4 regions of the Pseudomonas sp. PP3 genome follow, and region 1 is predicted to be linked to each of the others. Evidence: predicted binding sites of a transcription regulator. Region 1 holds the regulator's gene; each other region holds the start of a gene.

Evidence for each region. The regulator FliA, encoded in region 1, starts transcription of late flagellar genes. The targets are predictions, from matches to a motif close to CTAAAGTTTNNNNNNNNNNNGCCGNTAA.
Region 2: KHO07_RS27160 (methyl-accepting chemotaxis protein) is a predicted target of FliA. The motif match lies at 4,001-4,028, and genes of this name have one in related genera.
Region 3: KHO07_RS26660 (methyl-accepting chemotaxis protein) is a predicted target of FliA. The motif match lies at 4,017-4,044, and genes of this name have one in related genera.
Region 4: KHO07_RS15895 (methyl-accepting chemotaxis protein) is a predicted target of FliA. The motif match lies at 5,723-5,750, and genes of this name have one in related genera.

The regions. Positions count from the first base shown of each region.
Region 1 covers NZ_HG995459.1:1,646,346-1,653,966, reverse strand. Annotated here, with positions in the region: gene KHO07_RS07655 (chemotaxis response regulator protein-glutamate methylesterase) at 1-1,108, opposite strand, end outside; gene KHO07_RS07650 (chemotaxis protein CheA) at 1,158-3,428, opposite strand; gene KHO07_RS07645 (protein phosphatase CheZ) at 3,483-4,271, opposite strand; gene KHO07_RS07640 (chemotaxis response regulator CheY) at 4,291-4,662, opposite strand; gene fliA (RNA polymerase sigma factor FliA) at 4,829-5,569, opposite strand; gene fleN (flagellar synthesis regulator FleN) at 5,566-6,396, opposite strand; gene flhF (flagellar biosynthesis protein FlhF) at 6,513-7,621, opposite strand, start outside.
Region 2 covers NZ_HG995459.1:5,999,566-6,007,186, reverse strand. Annotated here, with positions in the region: gene KHO07_RS27175 (DUF3999 domain-containing protein) at 1-25, shown strand, start outside; gene KHO07_RS27170 (class 1 fructose-bisphosphatase) at 299-1,309, shown strand; gene KHO07_RS27165 (DUF924 family protein) at 1,313-1,915, shown strand; gene KHO07_RS27160 (methyl-accepting chemotaxis protein) at 2,032-3,924, opposite strand; gene KHO07_RS27155 (hypothetical protein) at 4,206-4,460, shown strand; gene KHO07_RS27150 (lipocalin family protein) at 4,492-5,061, shown strand; gene KHO07_RS27145 (formimidoylglutamate deiminase) at 5,163-6,527, opposite strand; gene hutC (histidine utilization repressor) at 6,716-7,384, shown strand; gene KHO07_RS27135 (HutD family protein) at 7,381-7,621, shown strand, end outside.
Region 3 covers NZ_HG995459.1:5,886,272-5,893,892, forward strand. Annotated here, with positions in the region: gene KHO07_RS26640 (acyl-CoA dehydrogenase) at 1-1,101, shown strand, start outside; gene KHO07_RS26645 (methyl-accepting chemotaxis protein) at 1,260-3,197, opposite strand; gene KHO07_RS26650 (cell division protein ZapA) at 3,298-3,597, opposite strand; gene KHO07_RS26655 (hypothetical protein) at 3,594-3,824, opposite strand; gene KHO07_RS26660 (methyl-accepting chemotaxis protein) at 4,100-5,725, shown strand; gene KHO07_RS26665 (potassium/proton antiporter) at 5,995-7,621, shown strand, end outside.
Region 4 covers NZ_HG995459.1:3,510,898-3,518,518, forward strand. Annotated here, with positions in the region: gene KHO07_RS15870 (ABC transporter ATP-binding protein) at 1-283, opposite strand, end outside; gene KHO07_RS15875 (ABC transporter permease) at 286-1,161, opposite strand; gene KHO07_RS15880 (ABC transporter permease) at 1,158-2,099, opposite strand; gene KHO07_RS15885 (ABC transporter substrate-binding protein) at 2,114-3,622, opposite strand; gene KHO07_RS15890 (hypothetical protein) at 3,783-4,046, shown strand; gene KHO07_RS15895 (methyl-accepting chemotaxis protein) at 4,051-5,664, opposite strand; gene KHO07_RS15900 (GFA family protein) at 5,817-6,251, opposite strand; gene KHO07_RS15905 (carbon-nitrogen hydrolase family protein) at 6,299-7,240, opposite strand; gene KHO07_RS15910 (helix-turn-helix domain-containing protein) at 7,344-7,621, shown strand, end outside.

The sequences.
Region 1 (7,621 bases):
GCCGGCCGATATCGTCCAGGCTGTACACCGCGTCGGCGAGTTCAGCTTTGACGATAGCCATCGGCATGCCGTAGATCACGCAACTGGCTTCATCCTGTGCCCAGATCGAACTGCCGCCCTGCTTGAGCAGGCGCGCGCCTTCGCGACCGTCGGCGCCCATGCCGGTCAACACGACCGCCAGAACTTTGTCACCGTAGGACTTGGCCGCCGAACCGAAGGTGATATCGACGCACGGTTTGTAGTTCAAGCGCTCGTCGCCCGGCAGGATTTTCACCGCGCCACGACCATCGATCATCATTTGCTTGCCGCCCGGCGCGAGCAGGGCCAGGCCCGGACGCAGGATGTCGCCATCCTCGGCTTCCTTGACGCTGATGCGGCACAGTTTATCCAGGCGCTCGGCGAACGCCTTGGTGAAGGCGGCGGGCATGTGCTGGATCAGTACGATCGGCGCCGGAAAGTTGGCCGGCAACTGGGTCAGGACCCGCTGCAAGGCAACCGGACCACCCGTGGACGTGCCGATGGCCACCAGTTTGTAGGCTTTGCGTTTCGGCGCGGGCGACGACACCGTCGGCGCATGGGGACGCGGCGCAATAGGTGTCGGCGCCGGGCGTACAGGCGCGCTGCTGCCGTAACTGCCGACGCTCGAAGGCGCAGGTGTCGGAGCGGGAGCGGCCACAGGAGCCGGTGCACTGTAAGTGCTGACGCGACGATTGCTGCGCGAGATGCTCAGGATCTTTTCGCACAGCAGTTGCTTGACCTTCTCGGGGTTGCGCGAGATGTCTTCGAAATTCTTCGGCAGGAAGTCCACCGCGCCGGCGTCCAGCGCATCGAGGGTCACCCGGGCGCCTTCGTGGGTCAGCGAGGAAAACATCAAGACCGGGGTCGGGCAGCGCTGCATGATGTGCCGCACCGCCGTGATGCCGTCCATCATGGGCATTTCGTAGTCCATGGTGATCACGTCCGGCTTGAGGGCCAGTGCCTGATCGATCGCCTCTTTTCCGTTGGTCGCCGTGCCGACGACCTGGATATTCGAATCCGCTGAAAGAATTTCCGAGACGCGGCGGCGGAAAAACCCCGAATCATCCACCACCAGGACTTTAACTGCCATAAACACTCCGTTAGACGGAGCGAGGCTCAGTCGCCCCGCTCCACCAGAATCAAATACGCCGTGCGGCGTAACGCTTGAGCATGCTCGGAACATCGAGAATCAGCGCAATGCGACCGTCACCGGTGATGGTGGCGCCCGACATGCCCGGGGTTCCCTGGAGCATTTTGCCCAATGGCTTGATGACGACTTCTTCCTGGCCCACCAGTTGATCGACGACGAAGCCGATCCGCTGGGTGCCCACCGAAAGGATCACCACATGGCCTTCGCGCTGCTCTTCGTGAGCGGCGGAGCTGACCAGCCAGCGTTTGAGGTAGAACAATGGCAGTGCCTTGTCCCGCACGATCACCACTTCCTGGCCGTCCACGACGTTGGTGGTCGACAGGTCGAGGTGGAAGATTTCGTTGACGTTCACCAGCGGGAACGCGAACGCCTGGTTGCCGAGCATGACCATCAGCGTCGGCATGATTGCCAGGGTCAACGGCACCTTGATGACGATCTTCGATCCCTGGCCCTTGGCCGAGAAAATGTTGATCGAACCGTTGAGCTGGGAAATCTTGGTTTTCACCACGTCCATGCCCACGCCACGACCCGACACGTCGGAGATCTCGGTCTTGGTCGAGAAGCCCGGTGCAAAAATCAGGTTGTAGCACTCGGTGTCGCTCAGGCGATCGGCGGCGTCCTTGTCCATCACACCGCGTTTCACCGCGATTGAACGCAGGACGTTCGGGTCCATGCCTTTGCCGTCATCGGAGATCGACAGCAGGATGTGGTCGCCTTCCTGCTCTGCCGCCAGGATGACCTTGCCGCCACGAGCCTTGCCCGATGCTTCGCGTTCTTCCGGCGATTCGATACCGTGGTCGACCGCGTTGCGCACCAAGTGGACCAGCGGGTCGGCCAGGGCCTCGACGAGGTTCTTGTCGAGGTCGGTTTCTTCGCCGACCAGCTCCAGGTTGATCTCTTTCTTGAGCTGGCGAGCCAGGTCGCGAACCAGGCGCGGGAAGCGCCCGAAGACCTTCTTGATCGGTTGCATCCGGGTCTTCATGACCGCGGTTTGCAGGTCGGCCGTGACCACGTCGAGGTTGGACACGGCTTTGGACATGGCTTCGTCGGCGCTGTTGGCACCAAGGCGGACCAGGCGGTTACGCACCAGCACCAGTTCGCCCACCATGTTCATGATTTCATCCAGGCGCGCGGTGTCGACCCGCACGGTGGTCTCGGCTTCGCTGGCCGGTTTTTCCGCCGGTGGCGCGCTCGGGGCACGGGCCGGGGCCGGTGCGGCAGCGGCGGCAGGCGCCGGTGTTTCGGCTTTTGGCTCAGGGGCCCTGGCCACCGGTTTCGGTGCCGCAGCCTTGGCGACAGGCGCCGCCACCGCTGCGCTGGCAGCGGTTGCCGTTCCTGCGGTCGCGCCTACTTCAGTGAACTTGCCTTTGCCGTGCAGTTCGTCGAGCAGCGATTCGAATTCGTGATCGGTGATCAGGTCGCTACCGGCCGCCGCAGCGGTTGGCGCGGCAGGCGTCGGCACCGAAGCGATGGCCGATTCCAGCGCATCAACGGCAAAGTTACCCTTGCCGTGCAGCTGGTCGAGCAGTGCTTCAAATTCGTCGTCGGTGATGTCCGAGCTGTCGCCCGCGGCTTTCGGAGCCTGCGGCGCGGCAGGGGCAGCCGGTGCCACGGCATCAACCGCGAACTGGCCTTTACCGTGCAACTGGTCGAGCAACGACTCGAACTCGGCGTCGGTGATTTCATCGCTGGCCGCCGCATCGCCGGCCGATACCGGAGCAGCCGCCGGCGCCTCGGCCTGGGCCTTGACGGCGTTCAGCGAGTCCAGCAGTTGTTCGAATTCATTGTCGGTGATATCACCCGACTCGCTTTCAGCGGCAGGCTCTTCAACCAAGTGGGCGACAGGTGCAGGTGCAACCTCGTCGGCCGATTGCGGCTCGGCCAGACGGGCCAGTGCCGCGAGCAATTCCGGTGTAGCAGCCGTGATCGGGCTGCGTTCGCGGACTTCGCTGAACATGCTGTTCACCGCGTCCAGCGCTTCAAGAACCACGTCCATCAATTCCGAGTCAACGCGACGCTCACCCTTGCGCAGGATGTCGAACACGTTCTCGGCGATGTGGCAGCACTCCACCAGCTCGTTGAGCTGGAGGAAGCCGGCGCCCCCTTTTACAGTGTGGAAACCGCGAAAAATTGCATTGAGCAAATCCGCATCATCCGGTCGGCTTTCCAGCTCGACCAGCTGTTCGGACAGTTGCTCTAGAATCTCGCCGGCCTCAACCAGGAAATCCTGAAGGATCTCTTCATCGGCGCCGAAGCTCATTAATGGTGTGCTCCTACAGGTCTAAAAACCCAAAAAACCTAAAATTCTAAAACGCTAAAATCCCAGGCTGGATAACAAATCGTCCACATCGTCCTGACCGGACACAACGTCTTCTCTTTTATCGGCATGAATCTGCGGACCTTCACCCTGAGAGAGATGTTTTTGTGGATCTTTTTCTGCAAGCATCGCTTCACGGTCATGTTCGATGCCCGCAAAGCGGTCCACCTGGCTGGCCATGAGTACGAGCTTGAGCAGGTTGCTTTCAACTTCGGTGACCAGTTGGGTCACACGCTTGATCACTTGACCTGTGAGGTCCTGATAATCCTGGGCCAGCAGGATGTCGTTGAGGTTGCCCGACACGGCACGGTTGTCTGTGCTGCTGCGTGCCAGGAACCCGTCGACGCGCCGGGCCAGTTCGCGGAACTCTTCAGCGCCGACTTCGCGACGCATGAACCGCCCCCAATCCGTGCTCAAGGCCTGGGCTTCGTCGGCCAGGCTGTTGACCAGCGGCGTGGCGTTTTCCACCAGGTCCATGGTGCGGTTGGCCGCGGCCTCGGTCAGCTTGACCACATAGCCCAGACGCTCGGTGGCGTCGGTGATCTGTGACACCTCCTCGGCTTGCGGCATGTGCGGGGCAATCTGAAAATTGACGATCGCGCTATGCAGCTCGCGGGTGAGCTTGCCCACTTCCTGATACAGGCCGCGGTCACGGGTCTGGTTGAGCTCATGGATCAATTGCACAGCATCGCCAAACCTGCCTTTTTCAAGGCTCGCGACCAGTTCGACGGCGTGTTTTTTCAGGGTCGATTCAAAATCGCCCTGCGAAGATTCGTTATGCCCCATAGCTCCCCCGTGGCGCAGTTCAACCGATGCGTTCGAAAATCTTCTCGATTTTTTCTTTCAACGCCTGGGCCGTGAAGGGTTTGACCACATAGCCGTTTACACCGGCCTGGGCCGCTTCGATGATCTGCTCGCGCTTGGCTTCAGCGGTCACCATCAGCACCGGCAGGTGCTTGAGCTTTTCATCGGCACGCACGTGGCGCAGCAGATCGATACCGGTCATGCCAGGCATGTTCCAGTCGGTCACCAGAAAGTCGATGCTCCCGCTGTTGAGTACCGGAATGGCGGTAGTGCCATCGTCGGCCTCGACCGTGTTGGTGAACCCAAGGTCACGCAACAGGTTTTTTATGATCCGCCGCATCGTTGAGAAGTCATCAACGATGAGGATTTTCATGTTCTTGTCCAATTCGACCTCCAAGCAGACTAAAACGCGCCCAGCACCTGGACGCGCCATTTCAATCAATCTGGCAAAGCACTCAATGACTGTCTGGAGTACAACGAAGCGAGACCGGCGCGGTTCATCACCCCACCAGCCACGTCGCAGTGCCCCCACACTGCCTTCAGCGCGCTCGCCACTCTCCCAAACGCCCCCGCAAACGGGCTGCGCACTGGCTATGTAACTGGCTGACCCGAGATTCGCTGACCCCCAGGACCTCACCGATTTCCTTGAGATTCAACTCTTCGTCGTAGTACAGCGCCAACACCAGTCGCTCACGCTCCGGCAAATTGGCAATCGCGTCCGCCAGCGCTGCCTGAAAGCGTTCATCTTCCAGATCGCGTGACGGCTCGAGGTGAGCACTCGCGCCATCCTCGTGCAGCCCTTCGTGTTCGCCGTCCTGCAACAGATCGTCGAAACTGAATAAACGGCTGCCCAGGGTGTCGTTCAAAATCCCGTAGTAATCGTCGAGACTCAATTGGAGTTCGGCCGCAACTTCGTGATCTTTAGCGTCACGGCCGGTTTTAGCTTCAATCGAGCGGATGGCGTCGCTGACCATGCGGGTATTGCGGTGGACCGAGCGTGGCGCCCAGTCGCCCTTGCGCACTTCATCGAGCATGGCGCCGCGGATGCGGATGCCCGCGTACGTCTCGAAACTTGCGCCTTTGCTGGCGTCGTATTTGGTCGAAACTTCCAGCAGGCCAATCATCCCGGCCTGGATCAAGTCTTCGACCTGGACACTGGCCGGCAGACGCGCCAGCAAGTGGTAGGCAATGCGTTTGACCAGCGGCGCGTAACGCTCGATCAGCTCGTACTGCGCATCGCGTGCCGATTTCTTGTAGAGGTTGTAGCCGCTGGCTGTCATAGCACGGGTCCTGCCGTTTGTTGCACGAGGCGCTCGACGAAGAACTCCAGATGCCCGCGCGGGTTGGCGGGCAGCGGCCAGGTGTCGACCTTCTGCGCGATCGCCTTGAAGGCCAGCGAGCACTTGGAGCGCGGGAACGCTTCGTAAACGGCACGCTGTTTTTGCACGGCCTTGCGCACGCTTTCGTCATAAGGCACGGCGCCGACGTATTGCAGGGCGACGTCGAGGAAGCGATCCGTGACTTTGGTCAACTTGGCGAACAGGTTGCGCCCTTCCTGCGGGCTCTGGGCCATGTTGGCCAGGACGCGGAAGCGGTTCATGCCGTAGTCGCGGTTAAGCAGTTTGATCAACGCATAAGCGTCGGTGATCGAGGTCGGCTCGTCGCAGACCACCAGCAACACTTCCTGGGCCGCACGGACAAAACTGACTACCGAGTCACCGATACCCGCAGCGGTGTCAATCACCAGCACGTCGAGGTTGTCGCCGATGTCGCTGAAGGCCTGGATCAGGCCGGCATGTTGCGCCGGGCTCAAGTGAACCATGCTCTGGGTGCCGGACGCGGCGGGAACGATGCGGATGCCGCCCGGGCCCTGCAACAGGACGTCGCGCAGCTCGCAGCGACCTTCGATCACGTCGGCCAGGGTACGTTTGGGTGTCAGGCCCAACAGAACGTCGACGTTCGCCAGCCCCAGGTCGGCGTCCAGCAACATGACGCGCCGGCCAAGTTCAGCCAAAGCCAGGGACAAGTTCACTGACACGTTAGTTTTCCCGACGCCACCTTTGCCGCCGGTCACCGCGATCACCTGTACGGGATGCATGCTGCCCATGTTATTTCTTTACCTTGTCTTGCATAGACGGAGGCCACATTACTGGCTGCGCGTTCGTAAACCGAACAATGCATGGCAGACCATCGATGTAGGTACAAAAACTATTCATTGTTACCTCAGCCTACCTGTTTGGTGGGGCTGTGGTAGATATCAGCGAACATGTCAGCCATGGCTTCTTCGCTGGGTTCTTCCTGCATTTGCACGCTGACGGCGCGGCTGACCAGTTGATGACGACGCGGCAGATGCAAATCATCCGGAATCCGCGGGCCATCAGTCAGGTAGGCCACCGGTAATTCATGGCTGATGGCCAGGCTCAGCACTTCGCCCAGACTTGCCGTTTCATCCAGTTTAGTCAGGATGCAGCCAGCAAGCCCGCAGCGCTTGTAACTGTGATAAGCGGCGGTTAGAACCTGTTTCTGGCTGGTGGTTGCCAGGACCAGATAATTTTTTGATTTTATGCCTCGTCCGGCCAGGCTTTCGAGCTGCATGCGCAGAGCCGGATCGCTGGCCTGAAGGCCGGCGGTATCGATCAGCACCACGCGCTTGCGCAGCAGGGGTTCCAGCGCTTGCACCAGCGATTGCCCCGGATCAACGTGGGTCACCGGCACATTGAGAATCCGACCGAGGGTCTTGAGCTGCTCCTGGGCACCGATGCGGTAGCTGTCCATGCTCACCAGCGCGATATTCTGCGCGCCGTACTTGAGCACGTAACGGGCAGCCAGTTTGGCCAGGGTGGTGGTCTTGCCCATGCCGGCAGGGCCGACCATGGCAATCACCCCGCCCTCTTCCAGCGGCTCGATTTCCGGCGTGGCGATCATCCGCGCCAGGTGCGCCAGCAACATGCGCCAGGCCTGACGGGGTTCTTGAATGTCGGTGATCAGCGCCAGCAGGTCGCGAGACAACGGCCCGGACAAACCGATACGTTGCAGACGACGCCAGAGGTTGGCCTGGCCCGGGCTGCTGCCTTGCAGCTGATTCCACGCCAGGGAGCCCAGCTGTACTTCCATCAGCTCGCGCAGGCTGTTGAGCTCGAAACGCATCGAGTCAAATACCCGGGAATCCATCGCGGCCGCCGGAGCCGGAGCTGGCGCAGGGCGACGAGGCTCGGCGTAGGTCGGCTCGATCAGCGGCTCGGCTGCGGTGAGCGGCAAACCGGCGAACAATTGGCGATTGGTGGCGTTGTCGCTTTCGCCGTCGCTGCGCAGGCTCAACTCGGCCTGGGCGG
Region 2 (7,621 bases), 2.1 Mb from region 1:
GCGCAAACCGCCGGTCAAACCTTGAAGTCCGGTGGCTGCGCACCCGATCGCTGGCAAGCCAGCTCCCACAGGTACTGCGGCGTCCCTGTGGGAGCTGGCTTGCTAGCGATGGCGTCGGAACTGACACTGAATTATCGAAACTGCCTCTATCGGTGCCTCACATCCGGCCCATTTCCATCTACGCTCAACCCCGCGCATGAACTCTCTTCGGCCGATCACGTCTGATAGGAGGAAATACGCCCCGACTCGCGTTAAACTGCGCGGGTTTTTAGCCCCCCCCCATTCCTCGGAGCCTTCCATGTCCCGCGTTACCTTGAGTCGCTATTTGATTGAGCAGACCCGTAGCAACAACACTCCTGCCGATCTGCGCTTCCTGATCGAAGTGGTGGCGCGTGCTTGCAAGGAGATCAACCACGCCGTGTCCAAAGGCGCGCTCGGCGGCGTTCTGGGCAGCATGGGCACTGAAAACGTCCAGGGCGAAGTGCAGAAGAAGCTCGACGTGATCTCCAACGAGATCCTGCTCGAAGCCAACGAATGGGGCGGCCACCTGGCCGGCATGGCGTCCGAAGAAATGGACAACGCCTACCAGATCCCGGGCAAATACCCGAAAGGCGCGTACCTGCTGGTTTTCGATCCGCTGGACGGTTCGTCGAACATCGACATCAACGCTCCGGTCGGCACGATCTTCTCGGTTCTGCGTTGCCCGAATGAATACCTGAGCCAGAACGAACCTTTGAATGAAAAGGCCTTCCTGCAGCCAGGCACCCAGCAAGTCGCCGCCGGTTACGCGATCTATGGTCCACAGACCATGCTGATCCTGACCTTGGGCGACGGCGTGAAAGGCTTCACCCTGGACCGTGAAATGGGCAGTTTTGTACTGACCCACGAAAACATCACCATTCCTGAAGCCACCCAGGAATTTGCCATCAACGCGTCCAACCAGCGTCACTGGGAAGCCCCGGTACAGCGCTACGTAGGCGAGCTGTTGGCAGGCGATGAAGGCCCGCTGAAAAAGAACTACAACATGCGTTGGGTTGCCGCGATGGTCGCCGACGTACACCGCATCCTGACCCGTGGCGGTTTGTTCATGTACCCACGCGACAGCCGCGAGCCTTCGAAGCCGGGCAAACTGCGCCTGATGTACGAAGCCAACCCGATGTCGTTCCTCGTGGAACAGGCGGGCGGTGCTTCCACTGACGGTCACCAGCGCATCCTCGACATTCAGCCGGAAGGCCTGCACCAGCGCGTAGCGGTGTTCCTCGGTTCGAAAGAAGAAGTGGCCCGCGTAACGGCTTATCACAAGGAATAAACCATGACTGCGCCCTGGCAGCCGTTGCTCGAATGGTGGTTCGGAACCTCTGAATCAGCAAAGGAAGTGGCGGCGCAAAAGGGCAGGTTGTGGTTCGGCAAGCGTGACAGCCAGGACCTCGAAGCGCGTGAGCGTTTCGGGGACTGGGTCGAGCAGGCACTGGCCGGCGGATTGACCGAGTGGACGCAACGTCCCGAAGGTTGGCTGGCGCTGGTGCTGTTGCTCGATCAACTCCCGCGAATGATCTTTCGCGACTCTCCCAAATCCTTTTCCGGCGATCTCAGGGCTCAGGCACTGGTGGCGCAAGGCATTGCTGCGGATTTCGATCGGCAGTTGCAGCCGATCCAGCGAGTGTTCATTTATCTGGTGCTGGAGCACTGCGAGCACCTGGCGGTGCAGAACGAATGCATCTCGCGGTACATCGAACTGGTGGCACAACAATCGGAAGATGACCGGGCGTTGTTTGCCGATTATCTGGATTACGCCGAGAAGCATCAGAAAGTGATTGCGCAGTTTGGACGGTTTCCCCATCGCAATGCGGTGTTGGGGCGCGAATCTACGGCAGAAGAGTTGGCGTTTCTGTCGAAGCCGGGATCAAGGTTTTAGAATTGTATTGCCGCTGATGCCGCCATCGCTGGCAAGCCAGCTCCTACAGTGATCTGCGGTGCGGCAAAGATCTCTGTAGGAGCTGGCTTGCCAGCAATGAGGCCAGCGAAAGCGCCTTAAATCCTGAAACTACCCACCAATTGCTTCAACCGCGCCGCTTGCTGCTCAAGGTCCGCACACGCGCGCAAGGTCGATTGCAGGTTCTCCACGCCTTCCTGGTTCAGCGTGTTGATTTCGGTGATGTCGACGTTGATCGATTCCACCACGGCCGTTTGCTCTTCGGTGGCGGTCGCTACCGATTGGTTCATGCCGTCGATTTCGCTGATGCGCTGGGTCACGCTGCCCAGGCGTTCGCCGGCCTGGTTGGCGATACCGACGCTGCTTTCGCTCTGGCGCTGACTGTCGGTCATGATGCCCACGGCCGCACGGGCGCCGACTTGCAGCTCTTCGATCATGGTCTGCACTTGCTGTGCGGAGTCCTGGGTGCGATGGGCAAGGTTGCGTACTTCGTCGGCGACCACCGCGAAACCGCGTCCGGCCTCACCGGCTCGTGCCGCTTCGATGGCGGCGTTGAGCGCCAGCAGGTTGGTCTGCTGGGAGATGCTGGTGATCACTTCCAGAATCTGTCCGATGTTGACCGTGTTGCTATTGAGTGTCTCGATGTTGCCGCAGGAATCGCTGATTTTTGCCGAGAGCTGCTGCATCGCCGCGATGGTTTTATCCACCACCTGCTGGCCGTCTTCGGCCAGGCTGCGCGCATCGCTGGAGTGCTGCGAGGCGAGGGCGGCGTTCTGGGCGATTTCCTGGGCGGCGGCACCGAGTTGATTGATCGCCGCGGCCACGCTGCTGGTGCGCGAGGCTTGCTGGTCAGAGTTGTACATCGACGAGTTGGAGGCCGCCACCACACGCAGGGCGACTTCGTTGACCTGGCCGGTGGCCGAGGACACTTCGATGATCGAGGTGTGAATGCGCTCAACGAAGCGGTTGAACGACAGCCCCAGCGCGCCGAATTCGTCGTGACCGTGAATGGTCAGGCGTTTGGTCAGGTCACCTTCGCCTTCGGCGATGTCATGCATGGCGCGGCCCATGGTCAGCAGCGGTTGCATCAACAGGCTGATCAGCATGCCCAGCAGCGCGATGATGATCACCACGGCAATCACCATGGCAATGAATGCCGAGGTGCGGAATTCGCTGAGCATCGAGAACGCGGTGTCCTGGTCGAGTACCAGTGCCACGTACCAATCCGCCGACGGCACACCGTTGACGTGGGTGAAGGAGATGAACTGGCGCTTGCCGTCGATCTCGACTTCTTTCATGCCCGGGCTGACGTTCGGCGCACCGTTGGGGTAAGCCTCGGCCAGGTTCTTGAGCACCAGTTTGTTGTCCGGGTGGATCAGGATCTTGCCATCGGCGCCGACGATGAACGCGTGGCCGTGACCGCCGAAGTTCAGCGAGTTGATGATCGCGCTGACGCTGGACAGGTCGATGTCGGCGCCGGCCACGCCGATCATCTGGCCCTGACGCTGCACCGGTGTGGCCACGGTGATCACCAGTTTGCCGGACGAAGCGGCGATGTACGGCTCGGTGACGATGGTCTGTTGCGCGCTGTTGGCGGCCTTGTACCAGCCACGGGCGCGTGGGTCGTAGTCTGGCGCGCGGTTGCCGGCCGGGACCGAGAACATCACCCCGTCGGCGCCACCGAAGTAACTCAGCTGGAAATTGCCGGTGTAGGCGGGCAGGTCGATGATCCGTTTCAGGCTGGCGGGGGCATTGCCGTCGGCACTCACCTGCTGGGCCATCGATTGCAGCAACTGCATGCGGCTTTCCAGCCAGGTCTGGATGTTGCTTGTGGTCAGGCTGCCGAGTTCCTGCATCGACGCTTCGGTGCTGCTGCGCAAGGTTTGCCGTTGGCGATAGTCGTTGAACAGGATGAAACAAGCGAATGCGACGGCCACCACGAGGGCGGCAGCCAACAAAATCTTGTGGCTGAACTTCATGTTTCGAGTCATTGGATGAGCTACCGCAGGAAATCTGGTCAACAAAGGGGGGGGGCAATGGCCAGCGACGTGGCTTTGCGTTGCATTTGTGTCGACTGGGCGGCGCCAAAGATTAGGCGGATTTGCGCAAATCCGACGAAATACTCGATAGCCATGCAAAGTGGCTGATTTGCCGGATAAAGGCAGACGAGCGGCCTAACAAATAGCCAGCCGGGCAGGGAACCAGATAGGGGTTTTCTCTTCTAAGGTTCTGCTTGGCAGTCATGCCATTCCCCATCGCCCCTGGAGTTCACATGTCGCTGCGATCCATCGCCCTGCTTTCGTTCTGCGTGTTGTTGGCTGCGTGCAGCAAAGTCAATCAGGAAAACTACTCGAAGCTCTCGGCCGGTATGGCCAAGGCCGAAGTGGAAACCTTGTTGGGCAAACCCGCCGATTGCTCTGGCGCGCTCGGCATGTCCAGTTGCACATGGGGTGACAAGAACAGCTTTATCAGCGTGCAGTTCGCCGGTGACAAAGTGTTGATGTTTTCCGGCCAAGGCCTGAAGTAAACCGGGGCGACGTGCCCACGGGAGAAAAACAATGAAGCGGTTATTCATAATGCTTTTTGCCGGCCTGGTATTGGCCGGCTGTGCCAGTTCTGGCCAGGATCCGTTGGCGCCCAAGACTGCCAACAGCGTCAACCTCAAGCGTTACCAAGGCACCTGGTACGAGTTGGCCCGACTGCCGATGTACTTCCAGCGTGACTGCGCGCAATCCGAAGCCCACTACACCCTGTTGCCCGATGGTAACGTCGCGGTGTTGAACCGCTGCCTGACAGCGCAGTGGCAATGGGAAGAGGTCAAGGGCACGGCTTATCCACAGGTGCCGGGTAAAACCGACAAGTTGTGGGTCGAGTTCGACACCTGGTTTTCGAGGCTGATTCCGGGCGTGGCGAAGGGCGAATACTGGGTGCTGTATGTCAGCGATGACTACAAGACCGCCATCGTCGGCGACCCGAGCCGTCGCTACCTCTGGCTGCTGTCTCGCACCCCGACCGTCAACGGGGTGGTGCGTGAAGAATTGCTGAGCAAGGCGCGTCAGCAGGGTTACGACACCACGCGATTGATCTGGCGGGCGTCGGATACGCAGATGGCCAAGACCTCGAACTGATAGCGCATTCTTGTAGGAGCCGGCTTGCTGGCGATTCAGGCACCTCGGTGTGTCAGGCAAATCGCAATCGCCAGCAAGCCGGCTCCTACAAAGGTTGGGCGTTAGCCCAAGAGATCGCGCAGAACTTGAGTGAAGGCGCGATTGCTTTCCTCTTCCCCGGCATGCCGCCCATCACGCACGACCCACTGACCATTCACCCACACATCCCGCACCTGCCGATCGCCCCCGGCAAATAACCAGCGATTCAAGATCCCGTCGCCACTGGCCGTCGCCAGATACGGATCGTTACCGTCCAGCACCAGCCAATCCGCACGCTTGCCCACTTCCAACGCTCCAATCGGCTGGCCCAGCGCCTGCGCGCCGCCATCCAGTGCCGCATCGAACAACGTGCGCCCGACCATCGGCTGATCCGCACCATACAAGCGGTTGCGCCGCTGATCGCGCAGTCGCTGGCCGTATTCCAGCCAACGCAACTCTTCCACCACGCTCAACGAGACATGGCTGTCGGAACCGATGCCCATGCGCCCGCCTTGGGCGAGGAAGTCCACCGCCGGGAAAATCCCGTCGCCGAGGTTGGCTTCGGTGGTCAGGCACAAGCCGGCAATCGCGCGGCTTTTGGCCATCGACGAGACTTCTTCCGGGTTGGCGTGGGTCGCGTGGACCAGGCACCAGCGCTGATCGACGTCGACATTCTCGTATAACCATTGCAACGGACGTCGGCCGCTCCAGCTCAGGCAGTCGTCGACTTCTTTCTGTTGTTCAGCGATGTGGATGTGCACCGGGCACTGCTTGTCGCTGGCGGCCAGCACTTCGCTGATCTGCTGCGGCGTGACCGCGCGTAGCGAGTGGAAACACAAACCCAGCGACTGAGCCTTTTGTTGCGCCAGTATGGGTTGCAAGCGCGATTGCAGCTTGAGGTAGTTTTCGGTGCTGTTGATGAAGCGGCGCTGACCTTCGTTCGGAGTCTGGCCGCCGAAACCGGAATGGCTATACAGCACCGGCAGCAGGGTCAGGCCAATGCCGGTCGAGCTGGCGGCCTCGCTGATACGCAGGGCCAGCTCGGCCGGGTCGGCATAGGGCTGGCCATCGGTGTTGTGGTGTACGTAGTGAAATTCCGCGACCGATGTGTAACCGGCCTTGAGCATTTCGATGTACAGCTGACGGGCGATGACGCCGAGTTGCTCCGGGCTGATTTTTCCGACGAGGCGATACATCAAGTCGCGCCAGGTCCAGAAACTGTCATTCGGATTGCCCGCCACTTCCGCCAGCCCGGCCATGGCCCGCTGGAAGGCGTGGGAGTGCAGATTCGGCATGCCTGGCAGCAGCGGGCCGCTTAACCGTTCAGCGCCTTCTGCGGTGGAATCGGCCTGGATATGGGTCAAAACGCCGTCGGCGCTGACCTCAAGACGTACATTGTTGGCCCATCCACTAGGCAGCAGCGCGCGTTCGGCAAAGAAGGCGGACATGGTTCAGCACCCCATCGTGTGTTATTTGTATATACATATACAGACGTTTGCCTGCTCGGTAAACTCCGGCAATCTAGTAGCCCTCAACAAATGAACAAGGATTAACCGTGCCGACTCCGCCTGCCACATCGCCGCTGAGTGCCAATTTGGGCGACAGTCCGGCGCCCTTGTACGCCCGCGTCAAACAAATGATTACCCAGCAAATCGACAGTGGAAACTGGCCGCCGCATTACCGCGTGCCGTCGGAAAGCGAACTGGTCAGCCAGCTTGGCTTCAGCCGCATGACGATCAACCGCGCCTTGCGCGAGATGACCGCCGACGGTCTGTTGGTGCGCATGCAGGGGGTCGGTACGTTCGTCGCCGAGCCGAAAAGCCAGTCCGCCCTCTTCGAAGTGCACAACATCGCCGACGAAATCGCCTCCCGCGGCCATCGTCACACCTGCAAGGTCATCACCCTGGAAGAAGAGGCCGCCGGTTCAGAGCGCGCCCTGGCCCTGGACATGCGCGAAGGGCAGAAAGTCTTCCACTCGCTGATTGTGCATTTCGAAAACGATATTCCGGTGCAAATCGAAGACCGTTTCGTCAATGCGCTGGTGGCGCCGGACTACCTCAAGCAGGACTTCACCCTGCAGACGCCTTACGCCTACCTCAACCAGGTCGCGCCGCTGACCGAAGGCGAACACGTGGTCGAGGCGATCCTGGCCGAGCCGTCCGAATGCAAATTGCTGCAGATTGAGAAAGGCGAGCCGTGCCTGCTGATTCGACGCCGCACCTGGTCTGGCCGCCAGCCCGTGACCGCCGCTCGATTGATTCACCCCGGTTCCCGTCATCGTCTGGAAGGACGCTTTCATAAATGAGCAGTTTGAAAGTTCTACGCGCCAAAGATTACCCGCGCATGCCGTGGAAAAACGGTGGCGGCAGCACCGAAGAAATCACCCGTGATGTCGGTACCGGCCTGGACGGGTTTGGCTGGCGCTTGTCGATTGCCGATATCGGTGAGTCCGGTGGGTTTTCCACATTTGCCGGTTACCAGCGGATCATCACGGTGTTGCAGGGCGATGGCATGACCTTGTCGGTTGACGGCCACAACACCC
Region 3 (7,621 bases), 2.2 Mb from region 1:
CTGGTCAACGATGACGGCAGCCTGGGTCAGCGCAATGACGTGTTGCTGGCCGGCCTGTTCCACAAGATGGGCTGGCGCGGCACTACCTCCACCGCGCTGAACTTCGGCGATAACGGGGAGTGTGTCGGCTATCTGGTGGGCAAGCCGCACCATGGCCTGAGCTACATGTTCCAGATGATGAACGAAGCGCGGATTGGCGTCGGCATGGGCGCAGTGATGCTCGGCTACGCCGGTTACCTCTACTCGCTGGAGTACGCTCGCGAACGTCCGCAGGGGCGCGTGCCGGACAGCAAGGACCCGAACACCGCACCAGTAGCGATCATTCAACACGCTGACGTGAAACGCATGCTGCTGACGCAAAAGGCCTACGTCGAAGGTTCGTTCGACCTCGGCCTGTACGCGGCACGGCTGTTCGATGACACCACCACGCTTGCGACCGAAGCCGAACGCAAGCAGGCCCATGAGCTGCTGGATTTACTGACGCCGATCGTCAAATCCTGGCCGTCGGAGTTTTGCCTGAAGGCCAACGAACTGGCGATCCAGATCCTCGGCGGTCACGGCTACACCCGCGAATACCCGGTGGAACAGTACTACCGCGACAACCGCCTGAACCCGATCCACGAAGGCACCCACGGCATCCAGTCGCTGGACTTGCTGGGGCGAAAACTGGCACAGAACGGTGGTGCCGGACTCAAGCAACTGATCCGCCTGATCGCCGACACCGCCGAACGCGCACAGGCCCATGATTCACTGACAGCCCTGCGCGAGCCGCTGGAAAAACTGGTGGCCCGCCTGCAAACCGTGACCATCGGCCTGCTGACCGATCTGGCCCAAGGCAAGGTCAACAGCAGCCTGGCGAACTCGGCGCTGTACCTGAAGGTGTTCGGCCACACGGTGATTGGCTGGCGTTGGTTGGAGCAAGCGATTCGCGCTGAGGAAGGGTTGGCCAAGGGCAATGCGGCGGATGTGAGTTTCTATAAAGGCAAGTTGCAGGCGGCGCGTTACTTCCTGACGTGGGAAGTGCCGGGTTGCCATCATGAGCTGGCGATTCTTGAGGCTCGGGATGATGTGTGCCTGGGCATGCAGGATGAGTGGTTCTGACGACTGGCAAGTTTTTGTGGCGAGGGAGCTTGCTCCCGCTCGGCTGCGAAGCAGCCGCAAATACAGGCAACTCGGTGCATCACATAGACCCGGGTTGCCGGATTCGGGAGCGCTTCGCACTCCAGCGGGAGCAAGCTCCCTCGCCACAAAGTTGTCTCTTAACTCAGCTTGAAGCCACCCATCTGCCGCGCCAAATCATCCGCCAACCGCTGTAACGTCTGGCAATCCTCACGACAAGCCCTGACCTCCCCCGCCGTCGCCCGGGCCAAATCGGAAATCCCCTGCACATTGCGGTTGATCTCTTCGGTCACCGCCGACTGCTCTTCCGTCGCCGTCGCCACCTGATGGTTCATGTCGCTGATGCGCTCGACCTGTCCGGTAATCGCCGTCAACGAAGCCCCGGTCCGCTGGCTCGATTCGACGCCGGTCCCCGTCGCTGCTTGCCCGGAATGCATCGATGACACGGCATTTTCCGCACCCTGCTTGAGGCTGCCGATCATCTGCTGAATCTCGTCGGTGGACGATTGCGTGCGCCGCGCCAAGGTGCGCACTTCATCGGCAACCACCGCAAACCCGCGCCCCATGTCACCGGCCCGCGCGGCTTCGATGGCGGCATTGAGCGCCAACAGGTTGGTTTGTTCAGAAATCCCGCGAATCACTGCCAACACTTGGTCGATGGATGCAACCTGATGGGCCAGCTCGCCTACGGCAGTGGCGGCAACGCCGATTTCGTCGGACATGCTCTCAATATGCCGGATCGAGCCACCGACCACTTCCCGCGCCTGCATCGCCTCATCCCGAGCGGTTTGTGAAGCGACTGCCGCATTGCCCGCGTTCTGGGCGATGTCCTGCACCGTCAGACCCATTTCGTGGACGGCCGTCGCGACCATGTCGGTCATTTCCTGTTGGCGACCCGAACGCTCGGCAGTGTTATCCACAACCTTGGCTACCTGGCCCACCGCCGTGCGCAGACGCTCACTGGTGGTCAGCACTTCACCGATCATGTCGCGCTGACTATCGAGGAACCGATTGAACCCACGGGCCAGATCGCCCAGCTCGTCGGCGCGGCTGGAATCCAGCCGATGGGTCAAATCACCACCACCGCTACCGATGGCCACCAACGCCGCTGTTACCTGACGAATCGGTCGCACCAGTCCTCGGGCCAGCAACACCACCAGCAACAGGCACACCAGTGCCACCACCAGGCCGATGCCACTGCTCATCCACATCGCACGACGGGCTTCGGCGTAGATTTGCGACTGCGGCACTTCGGCCACCAGGGTCCAGCCTAAATCCCGCAGCGGCAGGCTCAACGCCAGATAATCTTCGCCTTCGCGGACAAAGCTGCTGTTGATGGCATTTTTTTGACCCATGACGGCTTCTGCCGCCGGACCACCAATCTGTTCAGCCAAGGTGCGTTTGCCACTGAATTGCGCTTCAGGGTGGACCTGAATCAAACCGTCGGAACGCACGAGATAGACCTTGCCGCGCTCCCCGAAGCTGAAGTTGTGAATCAGCTCCGACAGCTCTTTCATACTCAAGCCAAGGCCCGCAACGCCCACGACTTTGCCGGCCTTCTCAACTTTAAGGTCGATGAAAAGCGCCAATTCTCCGGTGGCCGTGTCGTTGTCGATATTGAGGGTGCGTGGCTGGTTACTGTCGAGAAACGCATAGAACCAGGCGTCCTTGGGATTGGAGCGACTGAGGGTGCGGTCCAGGCCTTTCTCGGTGAAGTAATGGTTGGATGCGGTGCCGACAATCAGCGCGGTAAAGGCTTTGTGCTCGGCGCGGATGCCTTCGAGGTAAGTGGTGAACGTAGCGGTCTGGGCACTGTTTTCACCCTCGGCCAGCCAGTCGCGCACCATGCTGTTGCTGGCAATGTCCTTGGCGGCGGTGAGCGGTTGGACGAGGATGCGCTCGATGTCGTTGCGCATTGCTTCGATGCTCGACGGCAGCGCTTGTTCGACCAGATAGCGCTGGGCGAGGCGGTTGACCACGAGGGTATAAATGCCAACCACGATCAGGATACTGACCAGCAGGGCGGTACCCATGCTCAGGATCAACTGCCACTGAATACTGCGTCGCCAGAACTGCATGGAGCACCCCCAAAGAATAAGAGGCTGAAACACTGCAACAGCCGTGCCGATTGTATACAACGCAACCGACAATTTATTCTTTGGTTGTGCGCAAAGCCGATCAGGCCTGATTGATCGTCTTGGAGATCACTTCAACCGTGGCGCTGACTTGCTCTTGGTAACGGTCGAGTTCGAGCTTGTGCTGCTTCTGCATTTCGATCTGCTGGGAGCACAGATTCATCGCGGCGAGTACCAGCAGGCGGTCACCGATCAGCGTCGGGTACTTTCGTTTGGTGTCGGCCAGGGCAGCTTTCAACATTAATGCAGCGTCCAGCAGGGTCTGCTCTTCCCCTTCCGGGGCCTTGATCGAGTAGTCCTCTCCCAGGATCGAGACGACTTTCACACCCGGGCCGTAACTCATGCGCTGACGGGACCGGCGCTGACGCGTTCAACCAGGGCTTGAATGCGTGCAGCGGTGGCGCCTTGTTTCTCTTCCTGTTCCATCAGGCTCAGTTGCAGGCTTTCGTTTTCATCCTTGGCTTGGGCCAGTTCGGCGCTCAGGGTCTGGTTGGTGCCGAGCAGGGTCTGGTTCTGTTGCACCAGGTCGCTTACCAGTTGTTCCAATTGGCTTAGGGATACTTCCAACATTTTGATTTTCCAGGCATTTTCAAAGGGCGCGTACGATAAAGAAAAGTCACGGTGGAAGCCAGGGTTATACGGGCGCAAGGCCTTGATTTTCCTGGCGACTGACCTTTCTCGCGAACTGTAGAGACTGTGATTGGCCGATCTGGTTCCTGCACTTCGTCGCCATGGCGTTTGTGCGGCAAAACCGCACAGGGGCTCAAGACTTTAGTCGCATGACCGATAAGTCATCCATACGTCAGCCTCGGCACCCCTCAGGTGCGCTCATCCCGGTAAACACCATGTCCCTTCGAAATATGAATATTGCGCCGCGAGCGTTCCTCGGTTTTGCCCTGATTGGCGGCTTGATGCTGCTGCTGGGCGTGTTTGCCCTGAACCAGATGAGCAAGATCCGCGACGCCGCCGAAGACATCACCGTCACCAGCGTGCCGAGCATCAAGAGCCTCGACGAGTTCACCCAATTGACCCTGCGCTTGCGCGTGCTGTCCTACCGCTTACTGGTCAACCGCGAGCCAGACGTGCAGCAGAAAACCATGGAGCTGCTGGATATGCGCAACCAGCAGATCCGCACCGCCCAGGCCACCTACGAAAAGCTGATCAGCAGCCCGCAGGAACGAGCGGCCTACGATCAATACGTGCAGTTGCTCGGGCAGTACCGCCAGATCGAAGACCGGATGAAGACCCTGTCGCGCAACAATCAGGTCGACGAACTGCGCAGCCTGCTCAACGCCGATCTGCTGAGTAACTCCGAAGCCGTCAATGCGGTGCTGAACAAGCTGCTGGAGATCAACACCCAGCAGACCCTCGACACCAACCAGCAAGCTGCCGAGCAGTACGAATCGGCCTTCAATCTGGTGATCACCCTGCTGGTCATCGCCACCGCCCTGACCATCCTGTTCGCCTGGTTGCTGACCAACAGCATCACCAAACCCATCGCCAACGCCCTGGACGCCGCCGAACAGATCGCCGAAGGCAACCTGACGCGCCCGATCACCGTCGATGGCCAGGACGAGGCCGGTCGCCTGTTGCTGGCGATGTCGAAAATGCAGGACAAGCTGCGCGACACCCTTCAACGGATCTCCGGCTCGGCCACGCAACTGGCGTCGGCTGCGGAAGAACTCAACAGCGTCACCGACGAAAGCGCCCGCGGCCTGACCCAGCAAAACAACGAAATCGAACAGGCCGCCACGGCGGTCAATGAAATGACCAGTGCCGTGGAAGAAGTCGCGCGCAACGCGGTGAGCACGTCCGAAGCCTCGAAGAACGCCACCACTTCCGCCGGCGATGGCCGTGATCTGGTACAGGAAACCGTCAGCGCCATCGAACGCATGAGCGCCGATGTGCAGAGCACCGCGACCCTGATCGGCGACCTGGCCAATGAGTCCCGTGACATCGGCAAGGTGCTGGACGTGATCCGTGGCCTGGCCGACCAGACCAACCTGCTGGCCCTGAACGCAGCCATCGAAGCCGCTCGTGCCGGTGAGGCCGGTCGTGGTTTTGCCGTGGTTGCGGACGAAGTGCGGGCACTGGCCCATCGCACCCAGCAGTCGACCAGCGAAATCGAACGCATGATCGGCAGCATCCAGAGCGGCACCGAACACGCCGTGGATTCGATGCGCAACAGCACCGAACGCGCCGAGTCGACCCTGAACATCGCCCGCGGCGCCGGGATGTCGCTGGACACCATCAACAGCGCGATTGTCGAGATCAACGAACGCAACCTGGTGATCGCCAGCGCCGCCGAAGAGCAGGCGCAAGTGGCCCGGGAAGTGGACCGCAACCTGGTGAACATTCGTGATTTGTCGGTGCAATCGGCGACGGGTGCCAATCAGACCAGTGCAGCGAGCAGTGAGCTGTCGCGTTTGGCGGTGGACCTGAACACCATGGTTGGGCGGTTTAGCCTGTAACTGGACCCCACACCCCCTGTGGCGAGGGAGCTTGCTCCCGCTCGACTGCGCTGCGGTTGCCATCGGGCTTGCAAAATCAATTTGCAACGACTCCGAGGGTCGCTACGCGACCTGACGGGAGCAAGCTCCCTCGCCACAGGGATCGAGCATGACTCGATAACGTCACCAAAAAGCTTTTTGACAGCATCACATTTCAACAGGTTAGAATCACTGGCACGCAGACTGCATGGTCAGTTTGTGCCCGTCTTTGAGCTTCTGGAGTATTGCCTTTGAATGCGACGACCATCAACAGCCTGTTCTTGATCGGCGCGTTGCTGGTAGGTGCAAGCATTCTGGTGAGCTCACTTTCGTCCCGCCTCGGCATCCCGATTCTGGTGATCATCCTGGCCGTGGGCATGGCGGCCGGCGTCGACGGCGGCGGCATCATCTTCGATAACTACCCAACGGCCTATCTGGTCGGCAACCTCGCGTTGGCGGTGATCCTGCTCGACGGCGGTTTGCGCACGCGGGTGTCGAGTTTCCGCGTGGCGTTATGGCCGGCGTTGTCGCTGGCCACAGTCGGGGTGTTGATTACCACCGGGTTGACCGGCATGGCCGCTGCGTGGCTGTTCGACCTCAATATGATTCAGGGTTTGCTGATCGGCGCCATCGTCGGCTCCACCGACGCCGCGGCAGTGTTCTCGCTGCTGGGCGGCAAAGGCCTGAACGAGCGGGTGACCGCCACTCTGGAAATCGAATCCGGCAGCAACGACCCGATGGCGGTGTTCCTCACCGTCACACTGATCGACATGCTCGCCAGCGGCCAGACCGGCCTGCACTGGAGCCTGCTGACCCATCTTCTGCGCGAGTTCGGCATCGGTGGCGTGATTGGCCTGGGTGGCGGCTGGCTGATGCTGCAACTGGTCAACCGGATCAATCTGGCCACCGGCCTGTACCCGATCCTGGTCATCGCCGGCGGACTGGTGGTGTTTGCCCTGACCAACGCCCTGCACGGCAGCGGCTTCCTCGCGGTGTACCTGTGCGGCCTGGTGATCGGCAACCGCCCGGTGCGCAGCCGTCACGGCATTCTGCACATGCTCGACGGCATGGCCTGGCTGGCACAGATCGGCATGTTCCTGGTGCTGGGGCTGCTGGTCACGCCCCACGACTTACTGCCGATTGCCCTGCCGGCCCTCGCCCTCGCGCTGTGGATGATTCTGTTTGCCCGGCCACTGTCGGTAGTGGTTGGCTTGTTACCGTTCAAGGCGTTCCATGGCCGTGAGAAAGTCTTCATTTCCTGGGTCGGCCTGCGCGGCGCGGTCCCGATCATTCTGGCGGTGTTCCCGCTGATGGCCGGCCTCCCCAATGCCCAGCTGTATTTCAACCTGGCCTTCTTTATCGTGCTGGTGTCGCTGTTGGTGCAGGGCACAAGCCTGCCGTGGGTCGCCAAACTGTTGAAAGTAACCGTACCACCGGATCCCGCGCCGATCTCCCGATCAGCGCTGGAAGTGCACGTCACCAGCGAGTGGGAGCTGTTCGTTTATCGCCTCGGCGCCGAAAAATGGTGCATCGGTTCGCCCCTGCGTGAACTGAAAATGCCCGAAGGCACCCGTATCGCGGCCCTGTTTCGTGGCCAGCAACTGCTCCATCCGTCGGGTAGTACGGTGCTGGAAGTCGATGATTTACTGTGCGTAATCGGCCATGAACACAACCTTGCAGCCCTCGGAAAACTCTTCAGTCAGGCGCCGCAACGGGGCCTCGATTTGCGCTTCTTCGGCGACTTCGTACTCGAAGGAGATGCCCAACTGGCCGCGGTTGCTGCCCTGTACGGGTTGAAGGTCGAAGGCATCGATCCGGAGATGTCCCTGGCCAGGTTCATTGCCCAGAAAGTGGGGGGTGCTCCTGTAGTCGGGGACC
Region 4 (7,621 bases), 1.9 Mb from region 1:
TGCCGATGCTCGCGCCACGAATCGCCCGCAGCCCGGCGGTGTCGAGGGTCACCAGATCGCGGCCCTGGAAATCCAGGCGCCCGCCGCAGACCCGCATCGGTAGCGGCAGCAAACCGATCGCCGCTCGCGCGGCCATGGTCTTGCCGCTGCCGGATTCGCCGACCAGCGCCACGATTTCGCCCGGTGCGACACTGAAGCTCAGGTCATCGACGGCCAGCGGCCCATGCTCACCCACGCGGATCTTCAAGTTTTCCACGTTCAACAAAACATTGGTGGATGACATGCTCATTTCCTCATCCGCGGGTCGAGACGATCACGCAGCGCATCGCCAAACAGATTGATAGCCAACAGCGCCAGGCAGATGAACAGCCCCGGGAAAATCCCCAGCCAGGGCGCCGATGCAATGTACGGACGGCTGCTGGCAAGCATGTTGCCCCAGGTTGCTGCAGGAGGCGGTACGCCCAGGCCGAGAAAGCTCAAGGCACTTTCCGACAGCAATGCCCAACCAAACATGCTGGTCGCCAGCACACACAGCGGTGCCAGGCAGTTGGGCGCGATATGCCGCAGCATGGTGTACAGCTCCGAGTTGCCGATCACCCGCGACGCCTCGATGTATTCCAGTTCGCGTAGCGACAGCACCGTGCCACGCACCACCCGCACCACCGATGGCGTGTAGGCAATGCCCAGCGCCAGGACGATGCCGTACTTGCTGGCGCCAATGATCGCCATGATGCCCAACGCCATCAGGATGCCCGGAAACGCCAGCAACGCATCGTTGAACATCATCAGCACACGATCGGTCCAGCCACGCAGGTAACCGGCGAGCATGCCGATCAGCGTACCGGCGACCACCGCGACACTGACCGTCAACAAACTGATCCACAGGCTGGTGCGGGCACCGATCAACAGCCGGCTGAACACATCGCGACCGAATTCGTCGGTGCCCAGCCAATGCAGGGCTGAAGGGCCTTGCAAGCGCGACAGCAGATCGATTCGCAGCGGGTCGAACGGTGTCCAGACCAGCCCCAGCAACGCCAGAAAAATCAGGATCAGCAACAGCCCGCCGCCGATCAGCGCATTGGCCGCTGGCCAGGCACGAGGACGCTTGGCGGGTGGGCTCGCAGCACCGACGAAAGGCGCCACAGGGATATTCGAACTCATAACTTCACCCTTGGATCGAACAGTGGGTAGAGCAGATCCACACAAAGGTTGACCAGCACATAGATGAAGGTGATCAGCAGCAAGCAGCCCTGCAGTACCGGATAATCGCGGGCGAAAATCGCGTCCACCATCAGCCGGCCGATGCCCGGCAAAGTGAACACGGTTTCCAGTACCGCGATGCCGCCCAGCAGGTTGCCGAGGATCAGCCCAACCAGGGTCCAGGTCGGCGCAAACGCGTTGGGCAAGGCATGCCGCCACAACACCGAGCGCTCCGATAAACCTTTGGCGCGGGCATGGGCGATGTATTCCAGGCGCAACACCTCAATGGTGCTGGCACGGGCCATTCGCGTGATCGCCCCCAGTTCCACCAGGGTCAGGGTGATCACCGGCAACACCAGAAAACTCATGGCCTGCCACGGCGCCTGGGCGAAGCTGACGTAACCCACCACCGGCAACCAGCCGAGCTTGATGCCAAAGGCGTGAAGCAACAGCAGGCCGAGCCAGAAGCTGGGAATCGACAGCAGCAAAGTGGCGGTCGTCACCAGCCCCAGATCCAAGGCGCTGTTCTGCTTCCAGGCGGCGACCAGACCGACCGGCACTGCAATCAGCGTGGCGAGGAACACCGCCACCAGGACGATGATTGCACTGACGCTGAAACGCTCCAGGATCAGTGGCAACACCGCCTGTTTGGTGCTGATGGAAAAGCCCAAGTCACCGCTCAGAACAGCCTTGAACCAAATCAGGAACTGCGCCACCAACGAGTGATCCAGCCCCAGATTGCGCCGCATGTCGGCCAGGCTCTGCGGGTCGGCCATGTCGCCGAGCATCAGCAGCGCCGGGTCACCGGGAATCAGGCGAATCATCGCGAACACCATCACCGAAATCAGCAACAGGGTCGGTATCGCCATCCCTAGTTTTTGCAGGATAAAACGCAACATGATCAGACTCCGCGTTACTTGGCAGCGAGGCTGACGCCCCACAGTCGCGGCTTGGCCACCGGCCAGGAGTGGTAGCCACGCACGCTGTCACGCAGCCCACCGATAATGGTGCCGTTGTAGATGATCACCATGGGCGTGTCCTGGATCATCATCCGGTGCAATTGGTCGAACAACGCTTGTCGTTTACCCGTGTCACGCTCGCGCACCGCCTCACGCAGCAATGCCTGGGCTTGGGGGTTATCCCAGACTTTACGCGGTTCCTTGGTTTTATCGCCCATCAGCGAATCGAAGCCCAGCGCAGGGTCCAGCCGTGATGAATAGGAGAACGACATCATCTGGTAGTTGCCGCTCTGGTAACGCTCCAGTTGCGTGCCCCACTCCAGGGTTTCCATCTCGATGTTCAGCCCGGTGGCCTGGGCCATGGCCTGGCTCAACACGCCCATGTCGAACATCTGCTGGTAACGTTTGTTGACGATCATCTTGATCGGCTGGCCGTGATAACCCGCCTCTTTCAGCAGGCGTTGCGCCTCCTGCGGGTCGTACCTGTAGCCCTGTTTCGCCGTGGCATCGTAGAACGCGCTGGTTTGCGGGATCGCCGAGTTGTTCGGTTCGGACAAGCCATTTGACAGGGCCGTGACCATTTGCCCGTAATCCAGCGAATGGGCGATGGCCTGGCGGATGCGCACGTCCTTGAGCAGCGGGTCGTTGGTCTGGAACAACAAGCCGCAGATCGCCATGATTGGGCTGACCGACACTTGAATCCCCGGCAACGCCTTGAGTTCCTGGGCATCGCTGGCGGTGACGTCCGGTAGCAGGTCGATGTTGTTCGACAGCAAGGCTGCCTTGGCCGAAGCCGCATCGGGGATGATCATGAAGCGCACGTTATCGACCAGTGCCTGCTTCTTGCCGGTAAAGCCATCCAACCCGGCATCGTCACGGGCGCTGTAATCCTTGAAGCGAGCCAACTGTACAAATTGGCCTGGCTTCCAGTCGGCAAGGGTGAACGGACCGGTGCCAATCGGCGCCTTCCAGCGTCCGTCCGCCGCCACCGAATCCGGGTGCAAGATACCGCCCCCGCCGCAATCGGGGCGGGCCATGGACGCCAGGAACAAACCGCTAGGCTGATCGAGCTGGAACACCACGGTCAGCGGATCAGGTGTGGTGATGCCAATAATCTTCGCCCCACCGCGACCATCGAACTCCGCCAGGCAACGCCACTGCGTTTGCGGGTTGAGGTAGTGCGACCACGTCCATTGGACGTCGGCGGCGGTCAGCGTCGCGCCGTTGTGAAAGCGCACCCCTTCGCGCAGTTTGAAAGTGTAGGTCAGACCATCGTCGGAAACCTGAACTTCCTTGGCCAGCAGCGGACCGACCGTGGCGTCCTCACGATGGGCCACCAGGCCTTCAACAATGTGCAGGATGACGGTGTCGGTGTTTTCGTCGCGGTTGACACCAGGCTCGGTGCTGCGGATGTCGGCATTCAGGCCAACGCGCAATGTGGTATCGGCCTGGGCCTGTGCAATGGCGGCACCGAGCGCGACAACGCCGAGCGCTTGCAGGGTGACGCAAAGAGATCTGTTCAATAAGCGATTCACGGGAGAGGTTCTCCTTCGCTGAAAAGTCCGGCCAGGGGCAGAGCCGACTTCAAGCCTGTGTTTATGTCGTTTTTGTTATGGCCTGACCTTGATCAGCGCCGCATGCGATTTTGTTTTTTTAAATTCGCACGAACATATTCACAGCATGAAGGCTGCATTGCAATGTTTTTTTAAGCATATAAAAACACTGGCAGTCGTTTTTAGGGCGCAGCAAATCATCGCGCGGGTGGCAGGCTTCGAGATTTCTGGGGTTACTGGGGACGCCATCGCGAGCAGGCTCGCTCCCACAGTTGAAATGCATTCCAATATGGGAGCGAGCCTGCTCGCGATGGCGATAGATCAGACGAAGTAATGCCTTACAGGCGGAACCGATCCACTGACTGCGACAACTGCCCCGCCAGGCTCGACAACTCATCTGTCGTCGTCGCCGTCTGCCCGATCACCTTGCTATTGCCTTCCGACATCCCGGCAATCATCTCCACCTGATGGGCGATTTCGTTGCTGGCCAGGCTTTGTTCGCCGATGGTGCGGCTGATGTCGTTGACCAGTTGCGTGGTGTTGAGGGTGGCTTCGAGGATCTCGCGGATGGCGCGTTCGACGTCGGCGGTCACGGCCATGCCTTTGTCGACCTGGGCCACGCCCTCCTCCATGCTGATCACCGCTTCGCGGGTGCTTTGCTGGATGCGCGAGACCATGGCGGCGATTTCCTGGGTCGAGGCGCTGGTGCGCCCGGCGAGGCTGCGGACCTCATCGGCGACCACGGCAAAACCACGGCCTTGTTCGCCGGCGCGGGCGGCCTCGATGGCGGCGTTGAGCGCCAGCAGGTTGGTCTGATCGGCAATGCCCTTGATCACCTGGATGATGCTGAAAATCCCTTCGGATTCCTTGTCCAGCGTACGGATCACCTGCGCCGATTGCTGCGCCGAACGAGCGATGCCGTCCATGTCGTTGACCACCTGATGAATCACCCGCCCGCCATCCTTGGCCAAGGCTTCGGCCTGATTGGCCATGTCCAGCGCGCGCTCGGCGTGCCGAGTGATTTCCTCGATGCTCGCGGTCATTTCACTGGCCGCTGCAGCCATGGTGCTGGCGGCGGCGCTTTGCTGCTGACTGCTGCCGGCGACTTCATGGCAACCGCTGCTCAATTGCTCGCTCATGCCGCTCACGCCTTGGGCGTTACTGCGGACCACTTCGATCATGCCGCGCAAATCCCGCTGCATGGTGGCGAGGCTGCGGATCAGCTGGCTGGCTTCGTCGTTGCGCTGGGTCTCGACAATCGGCTCGCTCAGGTTGCCATGGGCGATGCTGTCGGCGATGCGGCTGGCAGTCTGCAATGGCCCCATGATGCTCACGATTGCCGAGCGCCCCAGTGCCAGCAGCAACAACAGGCTGGCAATCAGCACACCGCCGACGGTGAGGTTGGCGTTGCTGATGGCGTGCGAGGTGCCTTGGCTGGTCTGTTGCGTGTTGCTTTCGATCAGCTCGCTGAGGGCGGCCATCTGGTCTTCCAGTTGGCTGAAGGCATTGTTGAAGGCGCCCAGTTCCTTTTGCGCAGCGTCGGGGTTTTCCAGAGCCAGGCTGACAATGCGCTCGGCGGCACTGATGTACGTGTCGAGGCTGGGCTTGATCTGGTTCAGCGCGGTTTTCAGGGTGTCATTGACCGGCAGTTTGAGGTTGTCCCTGAGCATCTCGCGAAAATGCCCGGTGTGCTCCTCCAGGGAACTGCGCACCTCGGCCTGGCTGCTGGTGCTTTTGCCCAACCCCACCAGCATCGCCGACAACACATCGGCGCGCAGGGCGTCGTGCATCATGTCCGCTTCAAGGTGATTGCGCAGTGCGCTCATGCCGACGTCATTGTCCTGCACCGCTTGCGCCATCTGGCCATTACCCAGGTAACTGACCAGCCCCATGATCAAGGCAGTGAGGACGCCGGTGCCGATCAACAACAGTAAACGCAGTTTTATGGACACTCTGTGGTTCCTCTCTTCGCACGCTCGTCGGTCGACTAAAGTCTGATTGCTGAACAGGTTATCGACTGATGGCAGGGCGAATTGAGGCCACTTCCCTGCTGTTTGTCTTTTTGACGACATGCGGTCGTGCGCGCACGCGAACCTTGCCGGCTCTATTCATCCATGCTGATACCCGATCCGCCCATTTCACCGGGGACATCCTTCAGTTTGGGCAATCCATCCTGGATGCGCAGCACGCGCTCCTGATAATGGACGTGCACCGCTGGCGAGAACGCGAGTCCGGGGATGACGGCGGCGTACACATCGATCAGCGCCATTCCCGGGTGCTCGGTGAAGAGGTGCCCGCCGCAGGTTTTGCACCATTTTCGGTCACTCTGCGGTGTCTTGCTGTAGGCACCGATGTTGTCGGCCCCGCGTGTCACTTGCAGCGCTTCGGGTTTCCACAGCGTAAAAGCATTGAACGGTCCTGCCGACCAATGCCGACACGACTCACAATGGCAATAGCCCATTGCAGCCGGCTCGCCGGTGACGGTGAACTCGACTGCACCGCAAAAACAGCTGCCCTTGTACGACTGTTGAATAGTCATGGAATGACTCCTTGATAAATGTCAGGCGCTACCGTCGCTACCTGCCTTCACTCGTCGATGTAGCGCACCGCTGTCGCGGATGTGCGTCGTACTTGCAGTTCGAAAATGTCCGGGCGCGCGTAATGCCCGGTCACGTCGAGCGTGCGTCTTGCCGGCGCCACAAGCGTGACGTCGATGTCCGCGAACAATATGCCGGCCTCGCGGTGTAATGGACCGGCCAGGAGCCGGCCTTGGGGATCGACCACCACCGAGTCACCGTCGTTGACCCACTCGTCCCGATCGGGAAACAACTGCTCACGCGCCGGGAAGTCGTCCGGGATGTCACTGCCGCGAAGCACGGTGCCGCTGCCGAGCACCCAACAGCGGCCTTCAAGTGCAATGTGACGCATCGTGCTGATCCAGCCCTCGCCCGTGTCGTATGTGGGCGCGATGTAGATCTCCACCCCTTGGGCGTACAGTGAATAGCGCGCCAGCGGCATGTAGTTTTCCCAGCAGATCAGTGTGCCGATGCGGCCGACCGGCGTATCGACCGTGCGCAACCCGGTTGCATCACCGAAGCCATGCACCATGCGCTCGGGATTGGTTGGCATCAGCTTGCGATGTCGGTTGAGTAATTCGCCGTTCGCGCCGATAACGACCACACTGTTATAGAGCGTGCCGCCGCCATGGCGCCGCTCGCATTCATTGATGCCGCACACAATCGTCACGCGGTGAAGGCTGGCGGCTTCGCACAATGCACTGAGGTCACCGTTGGCGATATCGACGGCATTGGCCTGTAGCCGCGTATGCAACTGGCTAATGAGAGCACCGTTCTTGCCCGCCGCCAGTCGCCAGATCCATGAGGGATAACCGGGAACGAACGATTCGGGCAATACGATCAGCATGGCGCCCGCCGCTGCTGCCTCTGCGACCGATTGCACGGCCCGGGCGATGGTCGCGCTACGATCGAGCAGCACTGGTGGGCGTTGAATGATGGCTATCTTCGTCATGATGTTCTCCGTTTGTTATTGGCTTTCGCAGGTTTGAGCGTGCGCGTAACGAATGGGCGGGGCTAGTTCAGAATCTGAAGCGTTGTAGCGTGGAGTCGAGGTGATGGAAGAAAGCTACGGTCAATTCTGCACGGTTGCGCGCGGTGCCGAAGCACTGTGCGAGCGCTGGACACCTTTGGTCGTTCGCGAGCTGCTGTGCGGCAGCAAACGCTTCAATGAGCTGCACCGCGGCGTACCACGGATGTCCACCGGACTGCTCGCACAGCGGCTTCGCCATCTGGAAGAAATCGGCGTCGTGCGCCGCTCGGCTGTCGGCAAAGTCTGGGAGTACAGCCTGACCGAGGCGGGAGAGGAATTGCGCCCCATCATCATGGCGCTCGG